DNA from 3 places in the Streptomyces sp. NPDC050988 genome. Region 1 is predicted to be linked to each of the others. Evidence: riboswitches for the same ligand, from Rfam matches in the RefSeq annotation. Region 1 holds a riboswitch; each other region holds the start of a gene.

Region 1 (3,225 bases):
TGGTCCGGGTGTAGACCACGCCCATCCCGACGGCCAGCATCTCCTCACGCTCGTCCGGGAACCGTTCGGGGTCGACGACCAGCCGAGACAACTGGTTGACGAACTGCCAGGGTTCTGTGGCGCAGCGCTCGGCTGCCGTCGCCGCGATCCGGGCGGTGTGCGAGTCGGTGATGTGGTCCAACTCCCGTTCCAGGGCGGTGTCTTCGAGCACGATGCCGCTCCGTACGCCCGGCGGGATCACCCGCGAGGAGTGCGGAACATGCAGGACCACGGGGGAGTCCGGCGCGCCGGCCACGAGACGGTGGGAAGCCGACACGTCGTTCATTCTGGAGTCCTCGATGCGGGCGCGTGGGGGTTGGCGGTGAGCGCGGGTGCGAGTCGTGCGTCAGGGCATGTGCACCCTTCCTACTACACCAACGGGCCCCAGCTGGAGGGGTACGCGGGCCGCGCGGGGAACCGCGGGAGTGGCTACCCCTCCAGCATCGTCCGAGCTACAGGCCGTCGCGGACCATGGCGGCGACGATCTGGACGTGGCGATTGGCCGCCGTGTTCGAGAACTCGTTGTCGTAGTTCAGGCCGTAGGGCCAGAAGTGCCCGCCACCGGTGGACAGCGTCGCACCCGAACCGTCGAACTGCTTGACGAGGGCCGTGGCCTGCGCTCCGCGCCAGGTACCGCTGCCCCCGAGGGAGGACCAGCCGGAGCTCGTGCCCACGCCGATGGTGTGGGCGATCTCGTGCAGCGCGGTCCGCTCGGTCATGTAGCCGCGGTTGCCGAAGCGGATGGTTCCGTTGATGTTGCCGTCGGCCGTGGGGACGCCCGGGTCGTAGCGGACGGTGATGGTCTTGCCGAGGTCGCTGACGTTGTTGTAGCGGGCCACCGCGGCGTTCATGGCCGTCGTGATGAGGTTGTACGCCGTCTGCTGGTCCTGGGTGGGGTTGGCGGCCCGTTCGAGGGTCCAGGTGATGGTGGCCGCCGCCACCTGTTCCTTGGGGACCGGGGCGGCCTGGGGTGCGGCCTGTGCGACTCCGGGCCCGGCCAGTAAGGCTCCTGTCAGCGCGGCTATGGCCACCTTCCTTCGCCAGGGCATGGCCGCTCGCTCAGTGGGCTCCGGGGTGTGTCGTGGGCTCATGGAGAAGGCTCCTGTGTGGGGGGATGTGGAGGTTGGGCTGTCGGGTGCGGAGATGACGGCTTGGACAGTCCACGCCGTGGCCGACATTTCAAGCATTGTTCGAGATGCCGATCAGACGTACTGACGTACTGCTGTCGGAACCTCCGCCAGTATCCAGTCGCTGACTGCGACGTCAAGTGGCCCAGCCCATCCGCCACTTCCCCGGTTTGCTACGCTCCCGTCGCTGCCTGTGGGGGAAGTCCGGTGAGAGTCCGGCGCTGACCCGCAACGGTGTGCGTGGCGAACCCGTGGTTCGTCGCGTGAGCCCGATCGCCCGCAGGTGGTGCGACCCGTTGACTGCTCGCCGTGGACTGCGAGAGGGGACCGCACGGCCGGCGTGTCGTACGGGCTGCCTCTTTTCCTGATGTTCAGGCGGGCCCAGATGAAGGACCGCCCCGACCGTGCGCCGAAGTCCGAGCCCGAGCCCGAGCCAGACCTCGATCCCAACGCCGAGCCGGATATCCGTCGTGCCCTTGGTCTTTGGGCTCGGGCTGTTGCTCCTCGTGTCGATCGTGTGCGGGGTGGCTCTCGGGGCCGCGGGCGTCGGCTGGGCGGACGTGCAGCGGTTTCTGTGGGCCGGGTTCACCGGCGGGACGGTGCACGCCGGAGACATGGCCGCGTACACCATCGTCTGGGAGATCCGGCTGCCGCGTGTCGTGCTCGGTGCTGTCGTCGGAGCGGGGCTCGCGGCCGTCGGTGTGGCGGTGCAGGCGATGGTGCGCAACGCGCTCGCCGATCCGTTCGTGCTGGGTATCTCCTCGGGCGCCGCCGTGGGCGCCAACGCCGTGATCCTGCTCGGCGCGTTCGCGGGGCTGGGAGTCTGGGCGCTGTCGTTGTCGGCGTTCGTCTCGGCTCTCGCGGCGATGGTGCTGGTGTACTCCGTGGCCCGGTCGGCGCACGGGCTGACGCCGCTGCGGCTGATCCTGACGGGGACGGCTCTGGCGTACGGCTTCGAGGCCGTCACGACCGTGATGGTGTTCGGGGCGGCCCGGGGCGAGGCGGCACGGTCGGCCATGATGTGGCTGCTGGGGAGCCTGGGCGGCGCGACATGGGCGCAGGTGCCGCTCGCCGCCGTGACCGTGGCGGCCGGGTGGGCGTGGCTGCGGTGGCGCGCCGAGGCGCTCAACGCGCTCGCCATGGGTGACGAGACCTCGGCCGCGCTCGGTGTCCAACCGGGGCGGCTGCGCCGGGAGTTGTTCCTTGTCAGCGCCGCCGTGACCGGCACCGTGGTCGCGGTCAGCGGGGCCATCGGGTTCGTCGGACTGATGGTGCCGCACGTCGTGCGGATGCTGGTCGGGGCCGATCACCGGCGGGTACTGGCGGTGGCCCCGCTCGTCGGCGCCGTCCTGCTCCTGTGGGCGGATCTGTTGTCCCGGCTGCTGCTGGCACCCGCCGAACTGCCCGTCGGGGTGATCACCGCGGTGGTGGGTGTGCCTGCCTTTCTGCTGCTGATGCGGCGCGGCGGTTACGCCTTCGGGGGCCGCTGATGGCCGCCGGGGCCGACGTGAGGAAGGTGGGCGGCCATGCGGCTTGACCTGGCAGGGGTGGCGGTCGAAGCCGCCGGAGTCCGGTTGGTCGACGACATCCGACTCGCCGTGGACAGCGGGGCGTTCGTCGGTCTCGTCGGCCCGAACGGCAGTGGCAAGTCCACCCTCCTGCGCTGCGTGTACCGGGCGCTGAGTCCGGCGGCGGGCACCATACGGCTCGACGGGGACGACGTACACGCCATGTCGCCCCGGGCCGCCGCCCGGGTGCTGGCCGCACTGCCGCAGGAGTCGTCGGCCGAGTTCGACTTCACCGTCGCCGAAGTGGTCGACATGGGCCGGCTGCCGCACCGGGACCGTACGGCCGCCGGGGACCGTTCCGTGTGCGCGGACGCCATGGCCCGCACGGGTGTCACACACCTCGCCGAGCGCGGGTTCCTCGCCCTGTCCGGCGGTGAGAGACAGCGCGTCCTCATCGCCCGCGCACTCGCCCAGCAGCCCAGGGTGCTCGTCCTCGACGAACCCACCAACCACCTGGACATCGCCCACCAGTTGGACGTGCTCTCGCTGGT
Region 2 (3,225 bases), on a different contig from region 1:
AGCGAGTTGCGCATGCCGACCGAGGCGATCCGCTCTCGCAGCGCCGCCCAGCGCTCCGGCCAGTTCAGCTCCACGTCGTAGTGGTCCGGGTGCAGCACACCCTGTGCCGTACGGGTCTTCTCCCAGGCGGGCAGCGGGCCGTTGCGCTCGGCGAGATCGGCGGACGCCTCGTACGCGGCGAGCATGACGCGCTCGGCGATCCGGGTGGAGAGCGCCTTGGCCTCCGGGGAGTCGAAGGGCAGCCGCAGCTTGAAGAAGACGTCCTGCAGACCCATCGCGCCCAGGCCCACCGGTCGCCACCTGGCGTTGGAGCGGCCCGCCTGCTCGGTCGGGTAGAAGTTGATGTCCACGACCCGGTCGAGGAAGGTGACGGCGGTACGGACGGTCGAGTCCAGCCGCTCCCAGTCGATGACCTCGGTGGCCCCGGGGGCAGTGTTCACGAACGCGCCGAGGTTGACCGAACCGAGGTTGCAGACCGCCGTCTCGCCGTCGTCCGTGACCTCCAGGATCTCCGTGCAGAGGTTGGAGGAGTGGACCGTGTGGCCGGGCAGCGCGGTCTGGTTGGCCGTGCGGTTGGCGGCGTCCTTGAAGGTCATCCAGCCGTTGCCGGTCTGCGCGAGGGTGCGCATCATGCGGCCGTACAGATCGCGGGCCGGAATCGTCTTCTTGGCGAGGCCCTGCTCCTCCGCCTTGCGGTAGGCGGCGTCGAACTCCTCGCCCCACAGGTCGACCAGCTCGGGCACGTCGGACGGCGAGAACAGCGACCACACGCGGTCCTCGTTCACCCGGCGCATGAACTCGTCCGGGATCCAGTGCGCGAGGTTCAGGTTGTGCGTACGCCGGGCGTCCTCACCGGTGTTGTCCCGCAGCTCCAGGAACTCCTCGATGTCGGAGTGCCAGGTCTCCAGGTACACCGCGGCCGCGCCCTTGCGCCGGCCGCCCTGGTTCACGGCGGCGACCGAGGCGTCGAGCGTCTTCAGGAACGGGACGATGCCGTTGGAGTGCCCGTTCGTGCCGCGGATCAGCGAACCCCTGGAACGGACACGGGAGTACGCGATGCCGATGCCGCCCGCGTGCTTCGATAGCCGGGCCACCTGGTGGTAGCGGTCGTAGATGGAGTCCAGCTCGTCCAGCGGGGAGTCGAGGAGGTAGCAGGACGACATCTGGGGGTGCCGCGTACCGGAGTTGAAGAGCGTGGGGGAGGACGGCAGGTAGTCGAGGCGGCTCATCAGCCGGTACAGCGCGGCCACTTCGTCGACCGACCGGGTGCCCGCTTCTGAATCCAGCGCAGTGTCCTCGGCGAGACCGCTCGCCACGCGCAGCATGAAGTGCTGGGGCGTCTCGATGACGGACCGCGTGATCGGGTGCCGCAGCAGATACCTGCTGTGCAGCGTGCGCAGGCCGAAGTAGCCGAAGCGGTCGTCGCCCTCAAGGTCGATCAGCGCGTCCAGACGGGCCGCGTGGGTCCGTACGAACTCGGCGGTGCGGTCGGCGATCAGGCCCTCGCGGTGGCCGACCGCGACGGACTCGGAGAAGGACCGGACCCCCTGCGAGGCGGCCTCCTCGGCGATGCCGATCGTCAGCAGGCGGGCGGCCAGCTTCGAGTACACGGGGTCCTCGGAGATGAGGCCCGCGGCCGCCTCCGTGGCCAGCTCGCGCAGCTCCGCGGTGATCCCGTCGGCTCCCACGGAGGACCGGCCGCGCAGCGCGGCGGCGGCGACCCTGCCGGGATCGGCGTCGGGAAGGTCGGCGGTGAGGTCGGTCAGGGTCCGCAGCAACGCGGTTCCCGGTCCGTCGGCCTCGGCCCTGTCCTGCTGGTACTGGGGCGCTTTCGCTGAGACCGGATCGGCTGGCGCGATGGTCACGTGGGGCTCTCCCTCGCTCGGCACGGGGCCTGCGGGGAGAGGGGTTCGGGGCACACGGGGGTACACGCTCTGCGCAGCGGTACGCCGCGTCCACCGGCCCACTCCGCGAGGCCCGGACGTCATGGCACCCGGGCCGGGTGGCCTGGGCACGCTGTCGGCAGGTCCTCGGACTGACCAGGCGCACGGCTCTCCTCTGGGGACAGACATGCACAAGTACACCGTTGCGGGACAGTTCCGGATTCGCACCGGATTCCCCTGCGGCGACAGCGAGCATGAGCATACATCTTGTGCCGGGCTCGGGAAGCACCCCCACATGTTGTGTCGTGTCGGCTTCGGAGGGTGTCAGAGCGTCAACTCGTAGGTGAGCAGCATGATGTCGTCGAGGTCCGGGATCGGGTTCCAGTCGCGGTCGGGGGCGCGGGTGAAGCCGAGGCGTCCGTAGATGCGATGGGCGCTGTGCATGGTGCGCTGGGTGGACAGCACGACGCGTACGCAGCCGTCCGTGGCCCGGGCGCCGTCGACGCAGGCGCGTACGAGGGCCTCGCCCGCCCCGTGCCCGCGGGCCTCCCCGGCGACCGCCAGCATCCGTATCTCCGCCTCGCCCTCGCGCGCGATCTCGGCCATCGGCCCGCCGGACGGGACGAAGGTCACGCCGCCGACGACCCGCTCGCCCGCCCCTGCCCCCACCACGGCCACCAGTACGTCGGCGGCCGCGGCCCGCTTCGCCACGTTCCGCAGCTCGCCCAGATACTCGTCGCTCTCGCCGAAGTCGAGGAGCCCGTCCCCGAGATAGGCCTGCGCGGTGATCTCACCCACAGCCTCGTACTCCTCGGGCCTCGCCCGCCTGATCACGATGTCCATGCCTGGCAGTGTGCCCGAGGGGTACGGCGTGGGGCCGCCGAGTTTTTCCCGCACCAGGGCCGAGGTCATCCGTGGGGGCTCAGCCCACGGCCGGCCACTGCGGGAGGGTCGTGACGAAGTCCTTCGTGAAGTCGCGTGGGCCCGGGCCGAGGGCCACACGGCCCATGTGGCGGGTGCGGGCGGTCAGGGCGGGCGACTCGGTGTAGTAGTTCCGCTGGGCGGCCGAGGGGACGAACACGGTCTGGCCGCGGGTGAGTTCGCTGGCGCACTCGACGACGACGGCTCCCTCCGCGAGCGTCACGAACGACTCGTCCGCGCACACGCCCACGGCGAGCGGGTCGTGCAGCGGGCAGGAGTCGCCTCCGCCGTGGCGGCGGTAGGAGTCGGTGTAGACCCGCAGCAGCCGGGCCGCGAGCGCCGCGCCCGCCCCCGCCGCCTCCAGCGCGGCGAGGTCGGCGGGGCCGAAGAGCCACCGGTGCGAGGCGTCCAGGTCGACCAT
Region 3 (3,225 bases), on a different contig from region 1:
ACCTCGTCGCGCAGGGCGAGGGCCACCTGGCGGGCGGTGTCGCCGAGCGGCTGGTCGTCGCGGACGAAGGACCAGGCGAGCATGGTGACCGGCCCCGTGAGCATGCCCTTGACGGGGCGCGGGGTTAGCGACTGGGCGTACGTCGTCCAGCGCACGGTCATCGGCTCGGGGCGGGAGATGTCGCCGGCCAGGATCGGCGGACGGACGTAACGGGTGCCGTACGACTGGACCCAGCCGTGCTGCGTGGCGAGATAGCCCGTCAGCTGCTCGGCGAAGTACTGGACCATGTCGTTGCGTTCGGCCTCGCCGTGCACGAGGACGTCCAGGCCGGTCTTCTCCTGGAAGGAGATCACCTCCTGGATCTCGGCCCTGATGCGCTCCTCGTAGCCGGCCGTGTCGATGCGCCCGGCGCGCAGGTCGGCGCGGGCGACGCGCAGTTCGGCGGTCTGCGGGAAGGAGCCGATGGTGGTGGTCGGGAGGAGGGGCAGACCCAGGTGGGCGCGCTGCGCGGCGGCGCGTTCGCCGTACGGCTGGGAGCGGCGGCAGTTGGCGTCCGTGACCGCACCGACCCGCGCCCGTACGGCCGGGTCGCGGGTGATGGGCGAGTTCGCGCGGGAGGCCAGGGCGGCCCGGTTGGCGGCGAGTTCGCCGGTGATCGATCCCGTGCCCTGGGCGAGTCCCTTGGCGAGGGTGACGATCTCGGCCGTCTTCTGCCGGGCGAAGGCGAGCCAGCGCAGGATCTGGGGCTCGATGTCCCGTTCGGCGGTCGCGTCGAGCGGCACATGGAGCAGCGAGCAGGACGCGGCCACGTCGACCCGGTCGGCCAGCCCGAGCAGGGTGCCGAGCGTGGCGAGGGACTTGGTGAGGTCGTTGACCCAGATGTTGCGGCCGTTGACCACGCCCGCGATCAGGCGCTTGCCGGGCAGCCCGCCCACGGTGGCGAGCGCGTCCAGGTTGGCGGCGGCCGCCTCGGTGAAGTCGAGGGCGAGACCCTCTACCGGGGCCTTGGCCAGCACCGGCAGCGCGTCGCCGAGCCGGTCGAAGTAGGAGGCGACCAGCAGCTTCGGACGCTCGGTGAGCGCGCCGAGGTTGCGGTAGGCGCGCGTGGCCGCGTTGAGTTCGGCGGGCGTACGGTCCTGGACCAGGGCCGGTTCGTCGAGCTGCACCCACTCCGCGCCCGCCGCCCGCAGGTCGGAGAGGACCTCGGCGTACACCGGCAGGAGCCGGTCCAGCAGGGTCAGCGGGTCGAAGTCGGCGGCCACACCGGGCGCGGGCTTGGCGAGCAGGAGGTAGGTGACGGGTCCGACGAGGACCGGCCGGGCGGTGAGGCCGAGGGCGAGGGCTTCGCGTAGCTCGGCGACCTGCTTGGCGGAGTCGGCCGTGAAGACGGTGTCCGGACCCAACTCCGGCACCAGATAGTGGTAGTTGGTGTCGAACCACTTCGTCATCTCCAGCGGCGCCACGTCCTGCGTGCCGCGGGCCATCGCGAAGTAGCCGTCGAGCGCGTCGGCCTGGACTGCGGCGCGGTGGCGCCCGGGGATCGCGCCGACCATGACGCTGGTGTCCAGGACATGGTCGTAGTACGAGAAGTCGCCGGTCGGCACTTCGTGGATGCCTGCCTCGGCCAGCTGCCGCCAGTTGGTGCGGCGCAGTTCGGCGGCGGTGGCCCGGAGGGCGTCGGCGTCGACGCGGCCCTTCCAGTACCTCTCGATCGCCTTCTTCAGTTCCCGGCCACTGCCCTGACGGGGGTAGCCGTACACGGTGGCCCGTGCCGCCGCGGCTGCGGACTTCGATGTCACGGAACTCTCCTTCGCGAGATGTCTCCCTGAGATCCCGGGACGGACGTGAGCGCGAAGGGGTGACGAACCCGGCCGAGGAACCTCGCGCGGCAAGGCGCGGTCGTCCACCGGATATGTACGCCGACCCGCCCACGAGGTCATCGGGATGTCCGTACGCGATCGGTCACGTACGGGCAGATGGCAGGTCTTCGGACTCGCGAGCACGTCCTCCGTACGGAGGACACCTACTGGCCGTCGCTTCCCAGGTCCCGCTTCTCGGGGCCCAGTGCGTATGACGGCGGTCGTTCTCGCTCACCGCTGCGGGGCAGTCCCGGATTCCCACCGGGTTCCCTCTTGCGACGCATCCCGCCTGGCGGACGGGGCGAACCAGCTGCACCGGCCAGCCTAGGGGGCGCGGCCGCGCGACGCGGAACTTTGCCCATATGCCGGACGGTCGTACGAGACACCGCCCAGGTGAACCGGGCGGGTACCGCCCCACTCCTGTGGCGCCGCCCGCCCTGGTCCCCCAACGGCCACCGGCCCCTCAGCCGGTGGCGCACCGGCCGGAGTGAACACGCGTTGCGCACTTCCCACTCCGACCCGGTGCCGCTCAGCCCGGCCCGGTCCGGCGGCTCAGTCCGTATCGCCGCCGAACGCCCGCAGAATGCGCTCGGCGGCGAGCGTGGCCGTCAACTCGCCGTCCCTGACCCGCTGTTCGAGGTCGGGTCCGAGAGCTCGTACGGCGGGGTCGGCGTGCAGGCGGCCGAGGAGTTCGTCGCGCACCATCGTCCAGGTCCAGTCGACCTGCTGGTCACGGCGCTTGGCGGCGAGGCGGCCGGTCGAGTCGAGGAGCGCGCGGTGCTGTTCGAGGCGCTCCCAGACCGTGTCGAGGCCGGTCGACTCACGGGCGCTGCAACTCAGCACCGGTGGCGTCCAGGCGGTATCGGCGGGATGCATCAGCCGCAGAGCGCCCGCCAACTCCCTTGCCGCGCCCCGGGCTTCACGCTCGTGGGGTCCGTCCGCCTTGTTGACGGCGATCACGTCCGCCAGCTCCAGGACACCCTTCTTGATGCCCTGCAACTGGTCCCCGGTCCGGGCGAGGGTCAGGAGCAGGAAGGAGTCGACCATGTTCGCGACGGCGGTCTCGGACTGGCCGACGCCGACCGTCTCGACCAGGACGACGTCGTAGCCCGCCGCCTCCATCACCACGATCGACTCCCGGGTCGCCTTCGCGACTCCGCCGAGCGTCCCGGCGGTGGGGGAGGGCCGGATGAAGGCCGCCGGGTCGACGGCCAGGCGTTCCATGCGTGTCTTGTCGCCGAGGATGGACCCGCCCGTCCGGCTCGACGACGGGTCGACGGCGAGCACCGCCACCCGGTACCCGAGCGAGGTGAGCAGCGTCCCGAACGCGTCGATGAACGTCGACTTGCCCACGCCCGGCACACCG

Evidence for each region. Region 1 has a riboswitch for cobalamin ahead of ACIBEI_RS21095 (FecCD family ABC transporter permease). Riboswitches for the same ligand answer to the same signal wherever they lie in the genome.
Region 2: it holds a riboswitch for cobalamin, as region 1 does, so the genes downstream of both, ACIBEI_RS13455 (ribonucleoside-diphosphate reductase subunit alpha) here and ACIBEI_RS21095 (FecCD family ABC transporter permease) in region 1, are expected to answer to the same signal.
Region 3: it holds a riboswitch for cobalamin, as region 1 does, so the genes downstream of both, metE (5-methyltetrahydropteroyltriglutamate--homocysteine S-methyltransferase) here and ACIBEI_RS21095 (FecCD family ABC transporter permease) in region 1, are expected to answer to the same signal.

Annotation. Positions count from the first base shown of each region.
Region 1 covers NZ_JBITFQ010000009.1:26,457-29,681, forward strand. The annotation lists gene ACIBEI_RS21085 (N-formylglutamate amidohydrolase) at 1-325, opposite strand, end outside; gene ACIBEI_RS21090 (hypothetical protein) at 492-1,088, opposite strand; cobalamin riboswitch at 1,320-1,466, shown strand; gene ACIBEI_RS21095 (FecCD family ABC transporter permease) at 1,610-2,656, shown strand; gene ACIBEI_RS21100 (ABC transporter ATP-binding protein) at 2,693-3,225, shown strand, end outside.
Region 2 covers NZ_JBITFQ010000004.1:485,441-488,665, forward strand. The annotation lists gene ACIBEI_RS13455 (ribonucleoside-diphosphate reductase subunit alpha) at 1-1,865, opposite strand, end outside; cobalamin riboswitch at 2,004-2,175, opposite strand; gene ACIBEI_RS13460 (GNAT family N-acetyltransferase) at 2,208-2,726, opposite strand; gene ACIBEI_RS13465 (nucleoside hydrolase) at 2,806-3,225, opposite strand, start outside.
Region 3 covers NZ_JBITFQ010000023.1:7,739-10,963, reverse strand. The annotation lists gene metE (5-methyltetrahydropteroyltriglutamate--homocysteine S-methyltransferase) at 1-1,799, opposite strand, end outside; cobalamin riboswitch at 1,961-2,185, opposite strand; gene meaB (methylmalonyl Co-A mutase-associated GTPase MeaB) at 2,412-3,225, opposite strand, start outside.